Regions from separate parts of the Paenibacillus sp. PvP094 genome, predicted to be linked through region 3. Evidence: riboswitches for the same ligand, from Rfam matches in the RefSeq annotation. Region 3 holds a riboswitch; each other region holds the start of a gene.
The links. A riboswitch is a leader RNA that binds a small molecule or an ion and turns the genes downstream of it on or off. The one in region 3 is predicted to bind thiamine pyrophosphate.
Positions count from the first base shown of each region.

Region 1 (4,877 bases), 3.2 Mb from region 3:
TTATTGTCAGTGGAGAACGTCAGTCACAATTTTGGTGACCGCACGTTATTTAAAAATGTATCTTTTCGTTTACTTGCAGGAGAGCGTGTAGGCCTGGTCGGAGCAAATGGTGTAGGAAAGTCCACTTTAATGAACATTTTGACCGGAAAATTGCTGAAAGACAGCGGGAAAGTAGAGTGGACACCAAAAGTCCGTTACGGATATTTGGATCAGCATACCAAGCTGACTCCTGGCAAAACAATCCGCGACGTTTTAAAAGATGCCTTCCTTCCCCTGCTTGAACTGGAAAAAGAAATGATGGCCATTACAGACCAGATGGCTGACGCAGACCCAGACCAGCTTGAAAAACTGCTGGAAGAAATGGGTGAAATCCAGGAGCAGCTTGAGCAGGGCGATTTTTATTTGATTGATGTAAAAGTGGAAGAAATGGCAAATGGCCTCGGATTATCCGCTATTGGGCTTGATCGTGACGTCGCTGCTCTAAGCGGGGGACAACGGACCAAAGTATTGCTCGCCAAGTTGTTGCTCGAGAAACCGACGGCTCTTTTGCTGGACGAGCCAACAAACTACCTGGACGTGGAGCACATTGAATGGTTAACTCGATATTTGAAAGATTACCCTTATGCATTTATTCTGATTTCGCATGATACGGAGTTCATGAATGAAGTCGTTAACGTGATTTATCATCTGGAATTTGCTAAATTGACGCGTTATGCTGCCAACTACAATAAGTTTCTTGAAATGGCAGATATGCAAAAAGCACAACATATCGACGCTTATGAGAAACAGCAGGAATATATTAAGAAACAGGAAGATTTCATTCAGCGTAACAAGGCAAGAGCCTCCACTTCCGGACGTGCCAAAAGCCGCGAGAAACAGCTGGGCAAGATTGAACGAATCGATCGCCCGGATGAAGCAGCAAAACCGACATTTAAATTCAAAGATGCCCGTGCCAGCAGCAAAACAGTATTCGAGGGAATTGATTTCGAGATAGGTTATTCCTACCCTTTGCTGCCTAAGATGACAATGACCATTGAACGTGGTGAGAAAATAGCCATTGTTGGATGTAACGGTGTAGGTAAGTCGACACTTCTTAAAACCATATTGGGCAAAATCCCGCCGATCAGTGGTAAAACGTTCCTGGGGGATTATCTGGAAACGGCTTACTTTGAACAGGAAGTTCGGGCTGGCAACATTACGCCAATTGAAGATGTGTGGAACGAATTCTCCCATCTAACTCAGAATGAAGTACGCGGGCATTTGGCCCGCTGTGGTTTGAAAAACGAGCATATCACTCGTCCGCTGAGTGCACTTAGTGGGGGAGAACAAGCGAAAGTTCGCTTGTGCAAGCTTCTGATGCGTGAAAGCAACTGGATCCTGTTTGATGAACCGACAAATCACCTGGATGTAACAGCAAAAGCGGAGCTAAAACGAGCCTTGCAAGAATTTAAAGGTACAGTACTGCTCGTTTCCCATGAACCTGAATTTTATCAGGATTGGGTCACCAAGACATGGGACGTCGAAGCCTGGTCTGAGAAAAACTAGTTGTTGCGGAGCAATTTAGTGCTCTACAATCAAAACATTCATCAACATGAGTTTGAAAAATCAACGGTGACAAAAAAAGGTGACTATGGTAACATAGGCTACAACTTCATACGATCACTAGGGGGGCCGCTCGTTGCGGCTGAGATGGAATAATGCGATTCCGGACCCTTTGCACCTGATCTGGATTATACCAGCGTAGGGAAGTGGCGCGTTTTAGTTAATGATATGGGCAAATTAATATTCGATTTTGTAGCGAATGTGAATGCTCACAAGTGGAACATGAAGGTATCTCGTATATATCAGGGCTATGGTTTAATAGCTTGTATACCTGACAACTGGCATGTAAAGCTCATTTAACTAACTGGACATGTTATCGCGGCCACTCCCTACGGGAGTGGCTTTTTTGTGCTTACATATTGTGACGGCAAGGAAGGTGAAACCAAACGGATACCTTTAAAAAACCTGTGAATTCACTATCGTTTGAACTGCATGCTGTTTCGCCAGGGGTAGGGGATCAACAACGTTTTCTGAAGATTGCAGCGGATGCATGGCCTTGGCTTGACTATATCCACATTCGGGAAAAACATCTAACCACTGAACAAAAAATTCAATGGGCTCATAGTTTGCTGAACGCAGGAATTCCATCTGACAGGATCGTAATCAATGGTCTATGTGAGCTGAATAAGTTGGAAAAACATGTTTTCATTCAGAGGATTCATTGGGGCCAGTCCGATATGGCGACTACTCAAGGCAGCAGCCTGAACAAAAGCGATCGACTTCGTCTCGGTATTTCTGTTCACTCTCTTCACGAAGCTAGAGTAGCTGAAGAACGGGGAGCGGATTACCTCTTTTATGGTCATGTATTTTCCTCCAGCAGTAAACCTGGGAGCAAGCCGAGAGGGATATATGCACTGTCTGAAATATGCTCAGCTGTTTCCATCCCCGTAATTGCCATTGGCGGTATTGGACCGGCAAACATAGCAGCTGTACGTGCAGCTGGTGCAAGTGGTGCCGCAGTAATATCTTCTATCTGGGCCAGTGATAATCCGGAAAGCGCGGCAGCAGCCTTGAAGCGGGCTATCGAATGAATAACGGAGGTGAATGAATGAGCAGAGAAGCAAGAGGCCGAAGACGAAGAGGCAGCATTTACCGAAATGGAGCAGGTTGTACGACACAAATACGTGGAGAAATTCGTGGCAAGCTTCATGCGGAAACTATTGTTGTGGGAGGAGGCGTTATAGGTTGTGCCATCGCGTATGAGCTAGCTTCACGAGGTAAAGAAGTGATTTTAATCGAGCGTGCGCGTATTGCAAGTGAGACATCTTCTGCGGCAGCGGGCATGTTAGCTGCAGACAGCGAGACGTTTCATACTACTGTGATGTCAAAGCTAGCATATGAAAGTAGAAAACGACTGCATCAGCAAAAAGAACAGCTTGAACTACTAAGCGGCATTGAAATTGGCCTGCAGCAGAGTGGATTTATTACACCATTTCGGAATGAAGCCGAGATGAAAAAGTATAGCGATTCGAGAAGAAGTACAGTTTTGCCTACAGAGCAAATGTGGTGGGATCATTCCAATCTTCAACGTGAAGCCCCATGGATAAGCAAGGAAGCTTTCGGGGCTCTGTATAGAGCTTCAGAAAGTGAACTTCTCCCTGTCAATTTGGCACGTGCCTATGCGGGCGCAGCTCAAACAATGGGAGCCAAAGTAATCGAAGGTGTACAGAATGTAAGTCTAATTGCCGACTCGAGTGGAATCCAGGGTGTGGAAACGTCGATTGGAAGATTAACGTGTAAACATGTTGTTGTCGCAGCTGGATTACAAGGTGGAGAGATATTGAAGCAGGTGGGTCTTAACCTGCCCACTCTTCCAGTGAAAGGTGAAATTGCAGCAATACAATTTGCGAAACATGATGCAGATTACAGACCTGACAAGACTGTTTATGCAGATAATGTATACATTGTCCCCAAAGCAAACGGCGAAGTTTGGATCGGAGCTACCAGTTTACCGGGGCGCTCAGATCGGGAAGTTACTGTTGAAGGCATTCAAAAGCTGCTTGCATCCGCAGCAGGGTGGGTCCCTGGAATACAGCAAGCCCAGTTTATCCGTGCCTGGGCAGGGGTTCGACCATCAACCCCTGACGGTTTGCCTTATCTGGGAGCTTGTAAATGCGTACCCGGGTTATATACCGCGTTTGGACATTACAGAAATGGCATCTTACTTAGCGCAATTACCGGCAGCCTGATGGCTGATCTGATGGCTGGCCATTCTTCGGAGGAGCTTGGCATTGATGAATTGAGTCCGGAGCGTTTGAGCAGAAAGGAGATTATGCAGTGAACATCATCGTAAACGGGCAGAGCATGAACATTGAGGACGATTTAAATCATGTAGATCAGCTACTGCAATCTTTTAATTTGCAGGTGAAAACTGTGGTGGTTGAGTTAAATCGCCAAATTCTGATGAGGGAGCACCATGCATCGACCGTTTTAAGAGACGGAGACCGAATTGAGATCGTACATTTTGTGGGAGGCGGTTAAAACATGCTGAAGATAGGACATCATTCATTTCATTCTAGATTGTTGTTGGGTACGGGCAAATTTGACGATTTGGATATACAGAGTCAAGCGGTAGAAGCGTCAGGAACCGAAGTGCTGACTTTTGCAGTTCGACGCCTCAACTTGGAAGATCGGGATAAACGCCACTTCCTTGATACACTCGATTTGAAGCGATTCACTTTACTCCCTAATACCGCGGGTGCTTCCACTGCAGAAGAGGCCGTCCGAATCGCTGAACTTGCCCGTGCCTCAGGACTTTGTGATATGATAAAAGTAGAAGTGATCGGAGATGGGATCACACTGCTGCCAGATCCGATCGAAACGTACAAGGCCTGCGAGATCCTGTTGGAAAAAGGATTCATCGTACTGCCTTATATCTCGGATGATGTGATTTTAGCCAAACGGCTGCAGCTGCTTGGGGTTCATGCAGTCATGCCAGGAGCTTCACCGATCGGAGCAGGAAGAGGCATTATCAACCCGTACAACCTGGAAATCATAATGGAGCAAGCGGTTGTTCCTGTAATTGTGGATGCCGGATTGCGTTCCCCCAAAGATGCTGCTTATGCCATGGAGCTGGGGGCGGATGGTGTGCTGCTGAATACGGCGGTATCCGGTTCGGGAGATCCGGTTAAAATGGCAAAAGCGATGCGAATGGGAGTTGAAGCGGGAAGACTTGCTTATGAGGCAGGCATGATACCCGTTAAGCGTTATGCGGCAGCCAGCAGTCCGGCGGAAGGAATGGTTCATACATGATAGAAGAAACAAATTCAACGGAG
Region 1 covers NZ_JBEPOM010000001.1:4,562,002-4,566,878, forward strand. Annotated here, with positions in the region: gene ABIC22_RS21045 (ABC-F family ATP-binding cassette domain-containing protein) at 1-1,545, shown strand, start outside; TPP riboswitch at 1,655-1,764, shown strand; gene ABIC22_RS21050 (thiamine phosphate synthase) at 2,010-2,633, shown strand; gene thiO (glycine oxidase ThiO) at 2,651-3,883, shown strand; gene thiS (sulfur carrier protein ThiS) at 3,880-4,083, shown strand; gene ABIC22_RS21065 (thiazole synthase) at 4,087-4,854, shown strand; gene ABIC22_RS21070 (ThiF family adenylyltransferase) at 4,851-4,877, shown strand, end outside.
Region 1: another riboswitch for thiamine pyrophosphate. It lies ahead of ABIC22_RS21050 (thiamine phosphate synthase); the one in region 3 lies ahead of thiC (phosphomethylpyrimidine synthase ThiC).

Region 2 (4,877 bases), 210 kb from region 3:
TCTGGACATCAATCAATCCACATGGATGCTTGCGCTATTTTCTGCAGGTCTGCTTGTAATCAGCTTGGTTGCTTATCAGTGGCAGAGCAGACAACATGTAGGTTCCGTTTGATTACCGTCTTGCAAATCGTATTAAAATCACCAATTAAGCTATAATGTAAAGAGGTTCCGCAGCGCATGCTTCGGAGCCCTTTTTGCTTCAATTATCGCACTGTAGATTGAAACTCTTGCCGTTCAATGGTCTACATCATGATTGCCCAGGAAATAGTTTGCGGCAGGTTTTTTCATTTCTGGAGTAAAAAATATTAGCATTAATTTATGAATTACATTCAGCAGGTTTACTAAGCTTCATTGTTGATCAAGGGAGCTACCACTTCTTTCCCTTTAATAAATGTACGGAATACATAGCGAACAAGGGGCCCAATAATGAGAAGCTGCAGCGGAAGGGCCAGGCTAAAGTTACGAGTGATGGTGTGAAGATAGGTTTCGAGGAGCGATTTACCCACCAACTGATTCGCAAAATAAGACGTGACCATACCATACAAGGACATGATCAAAACCATGCCAACAACCATGCAGCAAGACATGGCCACAATACCGAGAAGCTTGTTGGACTTGTCAAACGGCAGTGAAAAAGCAACTTTCTGGGCTACCGGACCGACAACAAAGGATTCCACTAGGAAAGCAATAGCAAAACACAAAACAAACTGAAACAGTAATTCAAGCGGGGATAATCTACCGATTAATCCGTTGTAAATCAGGTTGAAGGACATCATCACGATGACCATTCCTGTACACATCATCAAGCCAAAATAAATATGTTCTTTCTTCGTGGTTGGCAACTCTCTCTCATCCTCTCTGTTTACTCTGCCAATTATAAAGATCGCGAATATCTCCACATAAGTGAACATTCTGTGAATTTGATTTAAATCATATTTGACAACTCGGAATTAGGAATCTATCATATCCCTTAATATGTAAGAAACGATTTTCTGAACTTGGGAGGTTTTCATGATGGGTTTTCAAAAACGTATTGACCACATCGGCATTGCTGTACGTGATCTGGAGACAACACTGCGTTTCTATACGGAGATTGTAGGACTGGAATTGAAAGATCGGGTAACCCACACGAATGGTGTTATTCAGCTCGCTTTCCTTGGCTTCCATGGTAGTGATGAAACGGAGATTGAATTGATTCAGGGATACAGCGATAAACTGCCTTCCGAAGGAACGGTGCACCATTTCGCTATCCACGTGGAGGACCTTGATGCGGAATATAAGCGTATCCAGGCGACGGAGGCCGAGTTTATTGACGGGGAGATCGTTACGCTGCCCAACGGCTATCGCTATTTCTTCATCTATGGACCGGAGAAAGAATGGATTGAGTTCTTCCAGCGTTAAACCATGTACCGTTTAAGGAATATTCAATTCCAGGAACCCGTGGGTATAATGTGACCTGTCACGCATTATTCCCCCCTATATTCAAGGAGTTCGCCATGAAAAGACTGATGCAAATGATCGCCGCTATTACTGTCATATGGGCATTATGCTACACCGTATATTTTTCAATTCTAGTAGGAGAATCTTTACTCGTGACTTTAAGCAACAAACCACTCCCCCAATCCACAGTCCTGGTTCAAGAGACAACCCTATCCATTCCTGCGGAGTATTTCGAGTATACTTGGAAAAACAATACGAAATATAACGAATTTTCAGCAATCGATGTGCCAACCTCCCCTGTAAATGTACCTGCCGGTTCAACGCTCTTCATAACCTTCGATCAGACTCCTACAGAAATTACATTTATTGAACAGGGGATTGCGTTAAACAGTTGGATCAGACTAGATCATTCTCATCATACAATCGAAGCACCTGATACTCCTGGAATATATACCTATTTGTACAGTGCAAGTTGGTTTGAAGGCAGCGTTAGTTACGTGATCAAAATCAAAGTTCAGTAAATCAAACATGTACCCGTCTGCCTTCAAACAAAGATCGAGTCCGATCTGCTTATCCTTTCTGATATTTGATACATTCCCACAGGCAAATCACCCTTGGCTATTCCATCCAGTTCCTGACTGGACACATCCCGGCCTCTGGCCTATAATTACACCTAGTAATGCCTGTAACTTCATAGTTTCCCAGGGGAGTCGGAATTGGCCGGCTGAGAGTGTATCCCATCAAGATACTAACCCTTAGACCTGATCTGGATCATGCCAGCGTAGGAATCGGAGTATATCGAATTGGCCCAGCCATGTGCTGCAGCCACCTCTCTAACGCCTGCACGCGTCCCGGATTACGGGGCGCTTTTTTTGATGGTATCTTTTTGACACAAAAAGTACGTCATCCGGATCATAGCTGGTATAAATCGAAGGATTTATGCACCATGCTTGGATATGAAGCCAAGGAGTACCCCGCGCCACTGGCCGGACCATATGAAGGAGAGAAAAACAAGATGAGATGGCGTAAAATGATCGGACTCCTGCTCTTGTGTGTGACACTGGTCACCGTCGCTGCATGCGGCAGCAAGGAAGCAGCGCCTGCAGGACAGAACGGCAGCAGCACCACTGAAAACAGCAGCGAAGGTGACAGCGCAGCATTGAAGGATGTTAAGGTCGTGCTCGACTGGACACCCAATACGAATCATACCGGGCTTTATGCCGCCGTGGATCAAGGATTTTACCAGGCAGAAGGCTTGAATGTCGAGATTGTGCAGCCGGGAGCCGGCGGTGCGGATACGATGGTAGCCTCAAACGAAGTTCCTTTTGGGGTAAGTTATCAGGAGAGTGTAACACAGGCCCGTACACAGAACGTTCCGCTCGTCTCCATTGCAGCAGTCATTCAGCATAATACGTCTGGATTCGCCGCTCCGGTGGATCGAAACATTAAATCACCCAAGGATTTCGAAGGCAAATCCTATGGCGGCTGGGGATCACCGGTTGAAGAAGCGGTTATGCAATCCATAATGGAAGGCGAAGGCGCCGATGTGTCCAAAGTGAAGAATATCAATATGGGCGACACCGACTTTTTTACCGCAGTGAAACGGGACATTGATTTTGCATGGATTTTCTATGCCTGGACCGGCATTGAAGCCGAGCTGCGCGGTGAACCCCTCGACATGCTGTATGTGAAGGATTATTCCGATGCGCTGGACTATTACACGCCTGTACTCGTGACGAACGAGCAGACCATTCAGAATGACCCGGAGCTGGTGAAGGCGTTTATGAAGGCTACTTCCGAAGGGTATCAATATGCGATTGATCATCCCGAAGAAGCGGCAGACATTTTAATCAAGGCTGTACCTGATCTCGATAAGGACCTTGTGGTGGCAAGTCAGAAATGGCTGAGCCCGAAATACAAGGATGACGCTCCGCGCTGGGGTGAGCAAAAACAGGAAGTGTGGCAGAACTACACGGACTGGATGTTTAGCAAAAAACTGCTTGATGAGCAGATCGACGTATCCCAAGCCTATACGAACGAATTTCTACCCCAATAAAGTTGAATCGAAAGGAGCCGTGATTACTCATGGCAAGCACACTGCTTAGCATTCAAGTGATTCCCAAAACGCCGAATGGCGAAAATTCTTATCCTTATGTAGATCGGGCCATCGAAGTGATTCAGCAATCTGGCTTGAAATATCAGGTTAATGCGCTCGACACCACGATGGAAGGTGAACTGGAGGAACTGCTGGAAGTTGTCCGTAAAATGCATGAGGTGCTCGTGGAGGCTGGCAGTCCAAGCATCATCTCCCAGATCAAAATCGCCCACAGCCCGAACGGCTTCAGCATGGATACCCTGACGGAGAAATATCGCTAATGCATACGTACTTCAAAAGTGTATGGCCGCCCATTGTGGCGGTTATTCTCTTTATAGCCATATGGCAGGGCGCCGTTTCCCTGTTTCATATTGAGAAATGGATGCTGCCCGCACCTTCGGACATCGCGCACGAAGCCGCTTCCCAAGCAGAACGCCTAGGCATGCATGCCTGGGCGACCATTCAACTTACATTAGTTGGCTTCGCCGCTGGCACGCTGGTTGGGCTGCTGATCGCCATGGTACTGCATCTGATTCCATTTCTGAAATCTGCCCTGTATCCTTTACTTATCCTTAGTCAAAATATACCGACCATTGCGCTCGCTCCGCTCCTGCTGATCTGGTTCGGATTCGGACTGCTGCCCAAACTTATTACCATCATCCTGGTCTGCTTCTTTCCCGTTGCCGTCGCTGCCATGGATGGCCTGACACGTACGGATGCCGCCATGATGAATTACATGCGCATGGCGGGAGCGAGACGCGGCCCAATTTTCTGGAAGCTGGAGCTCCCGCACGCACTGCCTTCCATCTTCTCCGGTGTCAAGATTGCTGCTACTTACAGCGTTATGGGTGCCATTATTGCTGAATGGATCGGAGCCGACAAAGGGATCGGATATTACATGATGCTTCAGAAGTCCGCTTACCGGACAGATCGTCTATTCGTTGCGATTATGATTATTGTCGCGCTCAGCCTGCTGCTCTTCCTGTTCATTGCCCTGCTGGAGAAGCTGCTCGTTCGCTGGCGACCACAGAAGCGCTGAAATCGCAGCAGAAGCACTATACAAGGTTAGGAAGTGAATGTGAGATGACACTCAAATATAACGAACAGGCACCTCCTGCACCAGGCGGAAGCGCCGGAATTTCAACTCGAGAAGAATCACTCCGCACTGCTGCTTCTACCGCTACCTCCGATTCGGGTAAGCAGAGCCTGCCTGCACTGGAAGTACAGGACGTCCATGCTTCCTTCCGGGAACGACGGAACAAGCTGTCAGTCCTGAACGGATTATCCCTGACCGTAGAGCAGGGCGAATTCGTAGCGATCGTTGGGCCTTCCGGATGCGGCA
Region 2 covers NZ_JBEPOM010000001.1:1,620,139-1,625,015, forward strand. Annotated here, with positions in the region: gene ABIC22_RS07470 (MFS transporter) at 1-112, shown strand, start outside; gene ABIC22_RS07475 (DUF2798 domain-containing protein) at 342-842, opposite strand; gene ABIC22_RS07480 (VOC family protein) at 1,015-1,401, shown strand; gene ABIC22_RS07485 (hypothetical protein) at 1,497-1,961, shown strand; TPP riboswitch at 2,134-2,246, shown strand; gene ABIC22_RS07490 (ABC transporter substrate-binding protein) at 2,456-3,496, shown strand; gene ABIC22_RS07495 (thiamine-binding protein) at 3,526-3,816, shown strand; gene ABIC22_RS07500 (ABC transporter permease) at 3,816-4,574, shown strand; gene ABIC22_RS07505 (ABC transporter ATP-binding protein) at 4,619-4,877, shown strand, end outside.
Region 2: another riboswitch for thiamine pyrophosphate. It lies ahead of ABIC22_RS07490 (ABC transporter substrate-binding protein); the one in region 3 lies ahead of thiC (phosphomethylpyrimidine synthase ThiC).

Region 3 (4,877 bases):
CTATGTGTGCATAAAAAAGAGCCCCTTGGGGGCTCTGATGACCGGAAGATTTTATTCTCCTCCGGCATTGGTATTTTCCACATCGTCGCTGCTTGTCTTCGTCACATGACTCAGGAACGTAGAGACACGGCGGAGATACTCCTTCGGATGTTCCCTGAAGATCAGCTCATGATGCGCGTCCTGTACGATCCATTCCTCTGAGTAGGTGTTCGTCTGGTTGGCGGCGAGAAGCTCGGCGATCGGATATGGAGCCTTCTCATCCTCCGTTCCGTGAATGAAGAAGATGGGGAACGGATAGTCTTTCTTTTTGACTTCCTGATACGGAATCTGCTGTAATCCGGTGCCATTCAGAACCGGGAATAACAGATTCATGATCTGCAAAGTGGGTTGTCGCGGCAGATCGATCTGATTATGAATGTTGTGATACAGCGTATCCGGCTCTAGCAGGAAAGTGCTGTCGAGAATCATGGCATCCACGTTCTCGGTGAGCAGCCCCGTCTGTAATGCTGTGCCTGCGCCCATCGAGAATCCCCAGACGACAAGCTCCTGAGCACCGCGCTGCTTGGCGAACTGAATGGCACCAAGCAATTGCTGGGACTCGGCTTTGCCCCCTGTAGCGACTGCCTTGTTCACCTGAGAGGCGAAACCATAGTCAAACATCACTACATTGAACCCGAGCTGGTGGGCATAGTGAGCCAGGTCATACATGGGAACCCAGGTTTCCTCCCGATTGGCCCCATATCCATGACTGAAGATGATGGTTTTGTTGACATCCGTGTCTGCGGGGATATACCAGCCCTGCATCGTACGGCTGCCATCTGCTGCCGGGAACGTGATATCCTCGTACTTCATGTTCTTGGCCTGCATTGGATTGGAGAACACGGGAGCTACGGTCGGGTTGGATAGTACCCAAGCAATATAGCCGTGTAAGGCAATGAAACAAAAGAGCAGAAAAAATACAACGGAGAGCAGCAACGCTACGATAATATGTTTGAACCGGATCAGCCTCGGTGATAACGAAGAAGGCAGGTCGGACACTTTCGTTTGCAGCGGGGCTTCGCTCTGGGATGTCGGAAACATGATTGCCCCTCCTTATTCAGATCAATTGAAGATAACAACGAGTTCAGATCAGATCATATGGCTTGATGTCCTTGCTTGCCTGTGCAGCAAAGTCTTGCTTATATATCTTTATCGTATGTTTCCATATAGTCAAAGTCAATTGATTGGAGGCATTTGTTACGCAATTGTTATATAGTCCGAAAGATATATGGGTAACATTTCCTGATGGTGCAAATTGCAGGGGATTTAGTCTTATAAAAAGAAAATATTTACACTTCTTATCGTCATGATTTGGCTCATTTTGGTTTACAGATGAGATCGTTTCTCATATAATTTATGTAACCAAGTTTCATGTGATGAAACATGAGGAGGGCATTATGCCATGGAAGACCGCAAACTAACCGTCCGGGCTGTGGAACGGGCGCTGGATATATTATTATGTTTTACCACACGGAGCGATCTTGGACTCACAGAAATTGCGAGCCAGATTGGTTTGCACAAAAGTACGGTTCATCGTCTGATGGCGACGCTGGAGGAGAAGGGCTTCGTCATTCGCGATGCGGCCACTGAGAAATACAGGCTCGGCATTCGAATCTGGGAGCTGTCTGCTCATATGTCCCGCAGTGATGATCCTGCCATTTTGCTGCTTCCTGCAATGGAGCGGCTCAGAGATCGTTTGGGAGAAACGGTCAGTCTGTACCTGCGGGATGGCAGTGAGCGTATCCGTATTCAGGCTGTTCAGAGTGATCAGGCCATCCGGCGGGTGGCTCCGGTTGGCGTACGTCTTCCTCTATCCGTAGGGGCATCCAGCAAGGTACTCATGGCATTTGCGACGGAAGAAGACCGGGAGGAACTGATGAATGGTCCCGAATGGCCCGTATTTATCGATCCCGAAGTTTATCTGGCCCAGATGGGTGATATCCGGGAGAATGGATATGCGACCAGCTACGAAGAACGTGAGCCTGGAGCGGCTGCAGTATCGGTTCCTATTATGGATCGAAAGGGGAATATTGCTGCTGCACTATCCGTATCGGGTCCCGTTAGCCGCCTGTCCCAGGAAACTTTGCACGAATATGCACCTGTACTGAAGGAAGCAGCCGCGCAGATGGGTCTCATGTTGTCCTGATCCGGCGTGTCTGGAAGAAAAAGGGTTGTATTTCTGACTGGCTTGCGCTAGTCTGTAATGGACAGCCCAGCGGGGCTGGAATGAATTGAATATGGAACTGCGGTACACATACCGCAACTGTTAACGTTACTGGGGGAGTCCGAATTGTCCGGACTGAGACGGGATCGCATGAGATTCCGGACCCTTTGCACCTGATCTGGATCATACCAGCGTAGGGAAGTAATCGGCGATACAACCACGAACACTGCATAATCCAGCCTTTGGCATGTCTCCACTTGAGGGAGCTTGGCATCAGGCTTGTTATGGGGTGATGGACATAGGCCGGTTCCCTCGGGAACCGGCTTTTTTATATACAGTGTCAAGCGATCAACCGCAGCAGAGGCGGTTCCCTTCTTTTGCGGGAGAGCTGGAGTTGGGTATAACCCGATTATGCCTGTGCCAGATTCTGTCTGCGCTATGCCGCTGTAATGTTCTTTCTTCGGAAGTTGGCCGCTCTTTTCTTGCCTATGCGTGGATGATATGGAACGGGTGCACGAGCGATCAAACTGGCCCATCCATGGGACGACCAACGAGGAGGAAGAGGTAGCGATGAACACAAACAACAGAACAACGGCACAGGAACATTCAGGACAGGGGTTGGAAAAGAGAACAGTGGCGGCCGGACGGGTGCAACAGTTTCCCGGCAGCCGCAAAGTTTACATTCAGGGCTCACGGCCGGACATTGCTGTACCGGAGCGTGAAATTGCCCTTCATGACACGAATACACCCCAAGGGGTGGAGCATAACGAGCCGCTGCGCGTGTACGATACGAGCGGCCCTATGACGGACCCCGGATTTCACGCCGATATCCGGGCAGGCCTGCCAGCTTTGCGTGCACGCTGGATCACAGAACGAAACGATGTAGAGGCGTACCAGGGACGTACCGTCAAACCGGAGGATAACGGGCTTAAGCCTGGAGGGAAGAGAACCGGAGCTGAAGAATATCCAGGCCTCCGCGGCAAACCGCTCCGTGCACAATCCGGACGCTGTGTCACCCAAATGCACTATGCGAGGCAGGGCATCATTACCCCTGAGATGGAGTTTGCAGCTATTCGTGAAGGCGTGGAGTCGGAATTCGTCCGGCAGGAGCTGGCGAGCGGCAGGGCCATTCTGCCATCCAATATTAATCATCCAGAGAGCGAACCGATGCTGATCGGACGTCACTTCCACGTAAAGATCAACGCGAATATTGGAAACTCTGCCGTATCCTCTTCGATTGAAGAAGAAGTGGAGAAAATGACTTGGGCGGTACGCTGGGGGTCCGATACGGTAATGGATCTTTCCACGGGCAAGGATATCCATACGACCCGGGAATGGATCATCCGCAATTCTCCGGTACCAATCGGGACGGTGCCGCTGTATCAGGCGCTGGAGAAGGTGAATGGCGAAGCCGAGGCACTCACCTGGGAGTTGTACCGGGATACGCTCATTGAGCAGGCAGAGCAGGGTGTGGATTACTTTACGATCCATGCAGGCGTACTGCTGCGTTACATACCGATGACGGCCAAACGGATGACCGGCATTGTATCCAGAGGTGGTTCCATTATGGCGGCATGGTGCCTTGCGCACCATCAGGAGAACTTTTTGTACACGCATTTTGAGGAAATCTGTGAAATCATGAAAAGGTATGATGTAGCCTTCTCTCTCGGAGATGGACTCCGCCCGGGCAGCATCTATGATGCCAATGATGAAGCCCAGATGGCTGAACTTGCTACGCTTGGTGAACTGACACAGATTGCGTGGAAGCATGATGTGCAGGTGATGATTGAGGGGCCAGGACATGTGCCGATGCACAAGATTAAGGAGAATGTCGACCTTCAGATGGAGATCTGCAAGGAAGCACCGTTTTATACACTTGGTCCGCTGACAACCGATATTGCACCAGGCTATGACCATATTACCTCAGCCATTGGAGCGGCGATGATCGGCTGGTTCGGAACGTCGATGCTCTGCTATGTGACACCAAAGGAACATCTGGGCCTGCCGAACAAGGATGATGTCCGGGAAGGCGTTATTGCTTACAAGATTGCGGCACATGCCGCTGATCTGGCCAAAGGCCATCCGCGTGCACAGCGCCGGGATGACGCGCTGTCGAAGGCCCGCTTCGAATTCCGCTGGCGGGACCAGTTCAACCTGTCACTGGATCCGGAACGTGCGCTGTCCTATCACGATGAGACACTCCCGGCTGAAGGGGCCAAGGAGGCCCATTTCTGCTCCATGTGCGGACCTAAATTTTGCAGCATGCGCATTACGCAGGATATTCGTGCCTTTGCCGCAGACAAAGGATTATCCGAGAATGAGGCTGTGGCAGCCGGAATGCAGGAAAAGGCTGAGGAATACCGAACCCGAACCTAAGCGCCATTACAGCGCAATTTGGGCAGCCTAAGATATATAAAAGCCGTTCTCTCCACTACTGGGAGAAGAACGGCCCCTAACTAACGCCTACCGATATTCAATTGCTGCTCCAAATAAGATGCCAGCGATGCGAGCGGGCTGTAAATCTCACTTCCCGTATTTGCTGAAGCAAAGGCAGCTGCGGGAGCCATGGATAGCTGAGCAGCTACAATGGTTTTCTCTGGTGACTGTGCAGCTAGTTGCTGCAAGCCCGTTGTCACCGCCTCCATATATCCTTCCTTATCGCCGCGCATGATCA
Region 3 covers NZ_JBEPOM010000001.1:1,407,903-1,412,779, reverse strand. Annotated here, with positions in the region: gene ABIC22_RS06535 (alpha/beta hydrolase) at 52-1,080, opposite strand; gene ABIC22_RS06530 (IclR family transcriptional regulator) at 1,442-2,185, shown strand; TPP riboswitch at 2,307-2,420, shown strand; gene thiC (phosphomethylpyrimidine synthase ThiC) at 2,774-4,579, shown strand; gene ABIC22_RS06520 (hypothetical protein) at 4,660-4,877, opposite strand, start outside.

Region 4 (4,877 bases), 230 kb from region 3:
GCCGTTGGTCCCTTTATAAAGACATTATCCTACCTGGTGCACTGCCTTCCATTCTCGTGGGTATTCGTTATGCACTTGGCATTATGTGGCTGACCCTTATCGTAGCCGAGACGGTTGCGGCGGATGCGGGGATTGGCTACATGGCGATGAATGCGCGGGAATTCATGCAGATGGATGTAATCGTCTTAAGCATTCTGCTATATGCCCTGCTGGGCAAGCTGTCCGATACCATCGCCAAATGGCTGGAACGGCGCTGGCTGCGCTGGAACCCGGCTCTATCCCGCAAGTAAAGCCAAAGGAGCGTGAATTGATCCATGAGCACAAGTCAGATCAGTCCTTTTCTTCAAGTAGATAGGGTTCAGAAATCGTATGATCAGCGGACAATTCTATCCGACATCAATGTCAATGTAAGACAAGGGGAATTTGTAGCCATCGTTGGACGAAGTGGTTGTGGCAAAAGCACTTTGCTGCGTCTGATCGCCGGGCTGGAATCCCCCTCTTCCGGAAGCGTTATGCTGGGCAACAGAAAGCTTGGCAGTACAGCACCAGAGACACGGTTTCTGTTTCAGGAAGCCCGACTGCTGCCTTGGAAATCCGTGCTCGACAATGTACGGCTGGGAATCCCCGACAAGAACAAGGAAGATGCACGCCAGTCGCTTCGCAATGTAGGACTTGGAGAGCGTGAAGGTGACTGGCCGGGGGTATTATCTGGCGGACAAAAACAACGTGTTGCCTTGGCACGGGCACTCGCAAGTCATCCGCGTTTACTGCTGCTGGATGAACCGCTGGGTGCATTGGATGCATTGACCCGAATTGAAATGCAGCAATTAATCGAACGCTTGTGGGTAGAAGAAGATCTGACTGTCATTCTGGTCACTCATGATGTCAGTGAGGCGGTTGCGCTCGCTGACAGGGTGCTGTTAATCGAGGATGGTCATATAACGATGGATACCCGAATTACGCTGGAGCGTCCACGTGTTCGGGACAGCGGGTTTGCTCATTTTGAAAATCTTATTCTAAATCGCTTGTTGACTCCTCCACAAGAGACACCACAGCAGATAGCCCAGAAACAGATATCATTCTCGATCTAATTCCACTGGAAAGAAGGTATGATTATGCAATCCCTCTCAACCGTTCCCTCTCCTCCTGTTAAAGATCTGTTAAATCAAATTCCGGCTTATACACCTGCCAAATCCATGGAACAGATCCGGCGGGAATTGGGACTGGAAAGTGTAGATCGACTTGCAGCGAACGAGAATCCGTTTGGCTCTTCTCCCCTGGCAGCGGAAGCAGTCAGATCGCTGAGCTCCGATCTTCTGGCTCAATACCCCGACGGTTCCAGCCAACTGCTGCGAGACAAACTTGCGGAACGTCTGGGTGTGCGTACCTCCCAACTGGTATTTGGCAGTGGATCATTCGAGCTCCTAACCCTTACCGCCCAAGCCTATCTTAATCCCGGCGAGGAATCACTCATTCCGGTCCCCTCCTTTAACTGGTATAAGGGCGCTACGCTGCTGGCAGGCGGGGTTATTCATGAAGTGCCTTTGGTCAACCATTCACTGGACCTGGAGCAATTCCGGCAGCGGATCAATGCTTCTACCCGAATCATCTGGCTGTGCAATCCGAATAATCCAACCGGAACCATTTTCACGGCAGATGCCCTGCTTGGTTTACTCGAACATGTGCCCTCCCATGTCGTGGTTGTCCTGGACGAAGCGTATTATGAATTTGCGGAAAGTGAAGATTATCCTGATACGGTTAAGCTGCTGGAGCAGTATAATAATCTGATTATTTTGCGAACCTTCTCCAAAATATATGGACTTGCCGGCCTGCGAATTGGATATGGCATCGGGAATGAAAGCATCATTGAAGGCATTAACCGGGTCAAGCTGCCCATCAGTTTGACAGCCATCTCCCAAGCCGCTGCTTCAGCCAGCCTGGATGATCATGAATTTGTTTCTCATTGCCTGCACTACAATCGTCAGGGACGGAAAACGTTAATGCAGTCCTTTGATCATTGGAAGTTACCCTACATCCCTTCCGAAACGAATTTCATGATGGTGGATCTGTTGCAGGATAGTGGCCCGATTACCAAAGAATTGTTAAACAGAGGCATCTCTGTCCGCGGCGGTGCCGAATTCGGCATGCCTACCTGGCTTCGGATTACGATTGGCACACCTGAACAGATTGCCCGTCTGATCGGTGAGCTTGATTCACTGTTACATTCAAACAATTAGAATAGGTCACTTTCCTAACTTCTTTACGCACACTTCTTTTAAGCCGCCCTCTTTACATCTCGCGGGCACGTGATATATGCTGTGTACACAACTGCATATCTTGAACGATTGCACTAGGGGAGCCTTGCGGCTGAGACGAATAAATGTATTCGGACCCTTTGAACCTGATCTGGATCATACCAGCGGAGGGAAGTGGAGCGGACTTTCAGTTAACGGATTTTTTTCATATTCATATGAACATGAATGTCGGTTGAACTTAACAGGCCCACTCATTTCTCCGGAAATGGGCGGGCTTTTTCGCATTTACTTACATACAGATCGCAAACAACGTGCATTTCCGTTCAGGCAGTTTTTATTCCAAGGGGGTCAAGGAACCAAATGAGCAACGATGTACAGATTGACAACATGACCTTTACTTTTCCGGATCAGAGACATTCCCCCATCCTCTCCAATGTGTCGATGTGTGTAAAAAAGGGAGAGTTCGTCTCGCTGATCGGCTCCAGCGGGTCGGGCAAGAGCACACTCTTCAAGCTGCTGGCAGGCTTGCTTGAACCGACAGACGGCACGATCGAAATTGCTGGGGTGCCGCCTGGACAGCGACTTGGGCGAGTCGCCTACATGCCGCAGAAGGATTTGCTGTTATCCTGGCGGACGGTTATGGAGAACTGCCTGCTTCCCTCGGAGCTTGCCCCGAGGAAGCAGGACAAGGTGAAGCTGCGCGCTTCCATTATGGCCGGACTCGACAGATTCGGCTTATCCGGCTATGAGCATGCCTACCCGGACGAACTGTCCGGCGGCATGAAGCAGCGGGTCGCCCTGCTGCGCACGTTGTTGACAGGAGGACAGCTGATGCTGCTGGACGAACCCTTTGGCGCGCTTGACGCCATGACCAAGCGGGAGATGCATCGCTGGCTGCTTGAATTGTGGGAAAGCCTCGGCAAAACGGTGCTGTTCATCACGCATGATATTGAAGAAGCCCTGTTATTAAGTGACCGGATTGTCCTTCTCACTCCTGGTGGTCGGCAGCTGCTGGACATGACGGTGCCTCTACCCCGTCCGAGACACTCGGACATGGTCTACGATCCCGATCTTATACAGATGCGACAACGGTTGGAGGAACAACTACATGCGAAGCTTTAACGTCAGCAGATGGCTTGCCCGCTACGGCCTGTTCGCTGCGCTTCTTCTCCTGATGCTGGTCAGCTGGGAATGCATCGTGCGATTGGGCTGGGTCCCTTCTTTCATCATCCCTGCACCTACATCAATAGCGAGTTCTCTAGTTGAGCATCGGCATCTGCTCCTGGGAACCCATCTGCCTGCCACATTGGTGGAGGTTGCGGTTGGCTTCGGCTTGTCCATCGTTGCCGGAAGCGCTCTGGCAGCAGGCATGCACCTCAGCCGTTCGATTGAAAAGGCGCTGTATCCCTTCATCGTAATCAGCCAGACAATTCCACTGATTGCCCTGTCTCCTGTATTCATTCTGTGGTTTGGCTACACACTCTGGAGTAAGGTCGCTGTGGTGTTTCTGATCGCATTCTTCCCGATTGTGGTCAGCACCTATGATGGTCTCCGTCAAGGCGACCCGGAACAGCGCGAACTGCTGATGACCATGGGAGCAAGCACGTGGGATCTGTTCCGCAAGCTTCAGGTACCTCTTGCGCTGCCCTCTTTCTTTTCCGGATTGAAGATGTCGGTGGTGTACTGCGTGGTCGGCGCAACCATTGGCGAATGGCTCGGAGGCAGCAAAGGACTTGGTTATTTCAGCCGCAGAATGTCCAGCAGCATGAATACCGATGCAATGTTTGCATCCATTCTGCTGTTATCCCTGCTGGGCATCGGTCTGTTCGTGCTTATTGCCTGGCTGGAGCGAGTCCTCGGATTGAAGCGGAATGCAGAGCATGCACGCAGAGGAAAGTCGATTAAAAGGCAATCGGCAATGAGATAACAAGTGCTGCTCCTTCCTGTCGATCTCTTTAAAACATATCAGCGATTGGAACCAAACAAAAATGAAAGAAACGAGGCCCATTTATCCATGAGAAAGAAGAAACTCATTCACATCCTGCTTCCTGCCCTCATCTGTTTATTACTGATCGTCAGCGGTTGTGGCAATACGGGTGCGAACCCATCATCGTCCGATTCCGATCCCCAGGTACAGGGCACAGATTCAACAACAACCGGATCGTCGTCTGGTGACCATGATTCATTGTCCATCATGCTCGACTGGTATCCGAATGCAGTCCATTCCTTTATATACGCAGCACAGGAGAATGGATATTTCGCAGACCAAGGTCTCGATGTGGACATTCAGATGCCTGCCGATACAAATGATGCACTCAAACTTGTAGCCGCTGGCAAAGTGGACCTGGCGCTGAGCTATCAGCCGCAAATTTTGCTAGCCCGTGGAGAAGGCATTCCCGTACGATCCATCTCCGCTGTCGTTCGGCATCCACTCGTTCATCTGCTGACGGAAACGGACGGCAACGTGAACTCGCCCAAAGATCTTGAAGGACTGACGGTAGGATATTCCTCCGTTCCCCTATATGAAGCCATGGTGCGTACGATGATTAGTCAGGATGGCGGCGATCCAGACCGCATGAATTTGGTGGATGTCGGATTTGATCTGATCCCTTCGCTGGCCTC
Region 4 covers NZ_JBEPOM010000001.1:1,179,633-1,184,509, forward strand. Annotated here, with positions in the region: gene ABIC22_RS05540 (ABC transporter permease subunit) at 1-290, shown strand, start outside; gene ABIC22_RS05545 (ATP-binding cassette domain-containing protein) at 315-1,091, shown strand; gene hisC (histidinol-phosphate transaminase) at 1,116-2,237, shown strand; TPP riboswitch at 2,343-2,445, shown strand; gene ABIC22_RS05555 (ABC transporter ATP-binding protein) at 2,616-3,377, shown strand; gene ABIC22_RS05560 (ABC transporter permease) at 3,364-4,182, shown strand; gene ABIC22_RS05565 (ABC transporter substrate-binding protein) at 4,270-4,877, shown strand, end outside.
Region 4: another riboswitch for thiamine pyrophosphate. It lies ahead of ABIC22_RS05555 (ABC transporter ATP-binding protein); the one in region 3 lies ahead of thiC (phosphomethylpyrimidine synthase ThiC).